DNA from 2 places in the Nocardiopsis sp. LDBS1602 genome. Region 2 is predicted to be linked to the other one. Evidence: predicted binding sites of a transcription regulator. Region 2 holds the regulator's gene; the other holds the start of a gene.
The links. The regulator LexA, encoded in region 2, represses DNA repair genes until DNA is damaged. The targets are predictions, from matches to a motif close to TCGAACANNTGTTCGA.
Positions count from the first base shown of each region.

Region 1: a site for LexA is predicted at 754-769, ahead of uvrA (excinuclease ABC subunit UvrA). Genes of this name have one in related genera too.

Region 1 is NZ_JAYLVW010000006.1:272,264-274,661, reverse strand. It holds gene U9J66_RS19325 (TerC family protein) at 1-698, shown strand, start outside; gene uvrA (excinuclease ABC subunit UvrA) at 1,032-2,398, shown strand, end outside.
Region 2 is NZ_JAYLVW010000004.1:78,577-80,974, forward strand. It holds gene lexA (transcriptional repressor LexA) at 394-1,068, shown strand; gene U9J66_RS15525 (alpha/beta hydrolase family protein) at 1,126-2,217, shown strand; gene U9J66_RS15530 (hypothetical protein) at 2,222-2,398, opposite strand, start outside.

The sequences.
Region 1 (2,398 bases), on a different contig from region 2:
AGAAGTACCAGCACGAGGTGCTGCTGGTCGGCATCGTCCTGGCGATCATCATGCGCGGCGTCTTCATCGTCCTGGGCGCCCAGGTCATCAACGCCTGGAGCGAGGTCTTCTACCTCTTCGGCGTCTTCCTCATCTACACCGGCTACAAGATCGTCCGTGACCACGTGAAGGGCGACGAGGAGGAGAAGGACTTCACCCAGACCCCCGCGGTCCGTCTGGTGAAGCGCTTCTGGCCGGTCACCGACGACTACCACGGCGCCAAGCTCACGGTGAAGCTCGACGGCCGTCGTCACGTCACCCCGATGCTGCTGGTGATCGTCGCGATCGGCGTCATCGACCTGGTCTTCGCCGTCGACTCCATCCCGGCGATCTTCGGTCTGACCCAGGACGCCTACATCGTCTTCACCGCCAACGCCTTCGCCCTGATGGGTCTGCGCCAGCTCTACTTCCTGCTGGCCGGGCTGATGGACCGTCTGGCCTACATCAGCTGGGGCCTGTCGGCGATCATGGTGTTCATCGGTGTGAAGATGATCCTGCACGCGCTGCACGAGAACGGCGTCCACGTCATCGACATCGGCATCGGCACCTCGCTGACCGTCATCATCGGCATCATGACCATCACCGTCGTCGGCAGCCTGATCAAGTCCCGCTCGGACTCGAAGAAGAAGGCCGAGAGCGAGGCGATCGAGGGTTCCTGACCCCGGCCGGATCCGGCCGGATCCGATCGAGGAGATCGAGCCGAACCTCGTCGTTTCGAACGGCTGTTCGTCTATAGTGGTGGTGTTCTGACGCCGGAGCGTCATGGGCACCACCACTCTCTTCTGGTGGAAGAAACCGTCATGGGCGATCGTTGGTCTTGTCGGACGGGGTAGGGATCTCCTCCTCCCCGCTTCCCCTCAGCGGCCCGGCCCCGAGGCCGAGGCGGCCCTGATGGGTCCGCGACCGCCGTACCGCGAAGCCGCACGGGTCAACCGACGTCACGCGACGTGGTTGGACGTCCGGTGCGTCACAGCCGAAGGATGTCTCACTCGATGGTCGAACAACTGGTGGTGCGTGGAGCACGGGAGCACAACCTCAAGGACGTGTCCCTGGATCTGCCACGCGACTCCATGATCGTGTTCACCGGGCTGTCCGGATCGGGCAAGTCCTCGCTCGCCTTCGACACGATCTTCGCCGAGGGCCAGCGCCGCTACGTCGAGTCCCTCTCGGCGTACGCCCGCCAGTTCCTCGGTCAGATGGACAAACCCGACGTCGACTTCATCGAGGGCCTCTCGCCCGCGGTCTCCATCGATCAGAAGTCGACCAGCCGCAACCCGCGTTCCACGGTCGGGACCATCACCGAGGTCTACGACTACCTGCGCCTGCTCTGGGCCAGGGTGGGCGTGCCGCACTGTCCCGAGTGCCACCGCGAGATCGCCCGGCAGAGCCCGCAGCAGATCGTCGACCGGGTCATGGAGATGACCGAGGGCACCCGTTTCCAGGTGCTGGCCCCCGTCGTGCGCGGCCGCAAGGGCGAGTACGTCGAACTCTTCAAGGAACTCCAGTCCAAGGGCTACACCCGCGCGGTGGTCGACGGCGAGGCGGTGCGGCTGGACGAGGCGCCCAAGCTGGGCCGCTACGACAAGCACGACATCGCGGTGGTCGTGGACCGGCTCAGCGTCAAGCCCGGCTCCCCGGGCCGGCTCACCGACTCGATCGAGACGGCGCTGAAGCTGGCCGGTGGAACCATCGTGCTGGACTTCGTCGACCTGGACGCCGAGGACCCCGAGCGCGAGAAGGTCTTCTCCGAGCACCTGTACTGCCCCTACGACGACCTCTCCTTCGAACAGCTCGAACCGCGCTCCTTCTCCTTCAACGCCCCCTACGGCGCCTGCCCCGACTGCTCCGGTCTGGGCACCCGCATGGAGGTCGACGCCGACCTGCTGGTCCCCGACCCGGAGAAGACCCTGGCCGAAGGGGCGATCTCGCCCTGGTCGGGTGGGCCCAACAGCGGCTACTGGGAGCGGATCCTCACGGCGTTGGGCGAGGCGATCGGCTTCGACCTGGACACCCCCTGGGAGCGTCTGCCCCGCAAGGCGCGCAAGGCCATCCTGGAGGGGCACGGCACCCAGGTGCACGTCAGCTACCGCAACCGGTACGGGCGCAGCCGCTCCTACTACACCGAGTTCGAGGGGGTCGTCCCCTGGGTGCGGCGCCGCCACTCCGAGGTGGAGAGCGACCACACGCGCGAGCGCCTCGAGGGCTACATGCGCACGGTGCCCTGCCCCACCTGTGAGGGGACCCGGCTCAAGCCGGTGGTGCTGGCCGTGACCGTGGGCGGTCGCTCGATCGCCGACGTCGCGTCGATGTCGCTGCGGGACAGCGCCGCCTTCCTCGCCGACCTGACGCTCTCCGACCG
Region 2 (2,398 bases):
CCTTTCCGGCCCGTTCGGACCCTCGACCGACTTCCACGAGACGAACCCCATACCGCCCTCGGACCGACCCCCGGAAAGCCGTTTTCGACATTGGCCGAACACCCTCGGACGAAGACGCGCGAACGCCCGATCGAGGGGGCCCGAAAACGTCCATCGAAAAGGCCCGGTCATATCTCCACGACCCTCGAACGCTTGTTTGATATCACCGTGTGCAACGACTAATCTTGACCTTGTTTTCACGCCGGTTTCACCACCCCGCGGACCAGCCGGTCGGCAGGGCCGGCACCGGACACCCGAACAGGCCCTGACCGAACCGAACACCGAGGAGGCCCGGCCGTGCCGGAGGACAACCCCGGAGCCGATCACTCCGGAAACACCACCGTTCTTTCGCCCGTGGGTGACACGGGCGGTGTCACGCCCGTCGCCCCCAAACTCACCGCGCGCCAACAGAGCGTTCTCAACTGCATCCAGCGTTATGTTCGCGAACGCGGTTATCCGCCCTCGATCCGGGAGATCGGCGAGACGGTCGGCCTTTCCAGCCCCTCCAGCGTGGCCCACCAGCTCAAGGTGCTCCAGCGCAAGGGCTACCTGCGCCGTGACCAGAATCGGCCACGCGCCGTGGAACTGTGCGTTCCCGGCCGCGACGAGGGCCAGAGCCTGACCCACGACCAGCTCACCGCCGACGCCACCCGCGCCGCCTCGGTGCCCTTGGTGGGACGGATCGCCGCGGGCGGCCCGATCCTGGCCGAGGAGTCGGTCGAGGACGTCCTGGCGCTGCCCCGTCAGCTGGTCGGCGAGGGGCGTCTGTTCATGCTCACCGTGGTCGGCGACTCCATGACCGACGCCGCCATCACCGACGGCGACCTGGTGGTGGTCCGCCAGCAGCCCAACGCCGAGAACGGCGACATCGTCGCGGCCATGCTGGACGACGAGGCCACCGTGAAGGTGTTCCACCGCGGGGCCGACGGTCACGTGCGTCTGATGCCGCGCAACGACGCCTACGAGCCGATCGACGGCGACGAGGCCACCATCCTGGGCAAGGTCGTCACGGTCATGCGCCGCGTCTGACCCCCTCCGCGAACGGTGGAGGGCGCGGCCCACGGACCGGCCGATACTCTGAAGAACGTGTCCATTCGTGTCCGTGTTCCCGCCCTCCCCGACCGTTCCTCCCGACGTACCCTCCTCACGTCGGCCGTGATCGCCGTCGCGCTGTCCGCCTCCGCCTGCTCCCCCGGCGACGAGGGGCCCGAACCTCCAGGGCTCTCCGCCGACGGCCGCGACGTGACCTTCGAGGGGGGCGGGTTCACCGTCGAAGGCTCCTTCACCCACCCCGAATCCCCGGACGGGGAGCCGGTGCCGGGCGCCCTCATCATCTCCGGCAGCGGGCCGACGAACCGGAACGGCAACAGCGACGGCCGCCCCGAGGCCGACACCAACCTCAACCTCTCCCGGGTCCTGGCCGGCGCCGGGGTGGCCTCCCTGCGCTACGACAAGTTCGGCAGCGGCGACCCCGACACCTGGGACGAGAAGACCGTCGAGGCCATGGGCGAGGACATCGACCCCCTGCTCTTCGACGCCCAGATGGCCGCCGCCTACGAGGAGCTGATCGCCCAGCCCGAGGTGGACCCCGAACGCACCCTGATCGTCGGCCACAGCGAAGGCGCCCTGTTCGCCCTGCGCGCCCGAGAGGTGCTGGAGGACGCCGACCCCGCCCTGGTGCTGGCCGCCCCGCCCGGGGCCCGCATGCTCGACGTCATCGACCGACAGATCACCGAGCAGGTCCGCACCGCCGAGGCCCAGGGCGCCGTGAACGAGTCCGACGCCGCGATGATCCTCTCCGACATCCGGACGGCCCGCGCCCTCGTCCGCGCCGGAGACGAACTGGACATGTACGACCCGACCGGGATCTTCGCGCCTCAGAACCAGGACTTCCTCGCCTGGATCGACGCCTTCGACCCGGTCGACCTCGCCCGCGACCTGCCGGACGACACCCCGGTCCTGGTGTTGTGGGGCGAGGAGGACGCCCAGATCCCCCGGGACGAGATCGATCGGCTCATGACCGGGTTCGAGGACGCCGAGCGGGTGGACCTGCCCGGCACCGACCACGTCCTGCGCGAGTACGACGACTCCCCCGGCGCGGCCGCCCTCGACGGGGACCGACCCTTCTCCCCCGACGTGGCCCCGGCCCTGGAGAGGTTCGTCGACGGGCTCTGGTGAGCCCTCAGTCGGCCGCGGTGCCCTCGGGCAGCTCTGCCACGATCGAACGGGCCAGACGCTCGGCGTCCTCGGCCGCGCTCTCCCCGTCGACCGATCCGGTGGCCTCGTAGTCGGTGGCGGCGGTGTAGCAGGTCTCGACGTACAGGTTGGAGACCCGCACCCCGGTACAGCCCACCTCGAA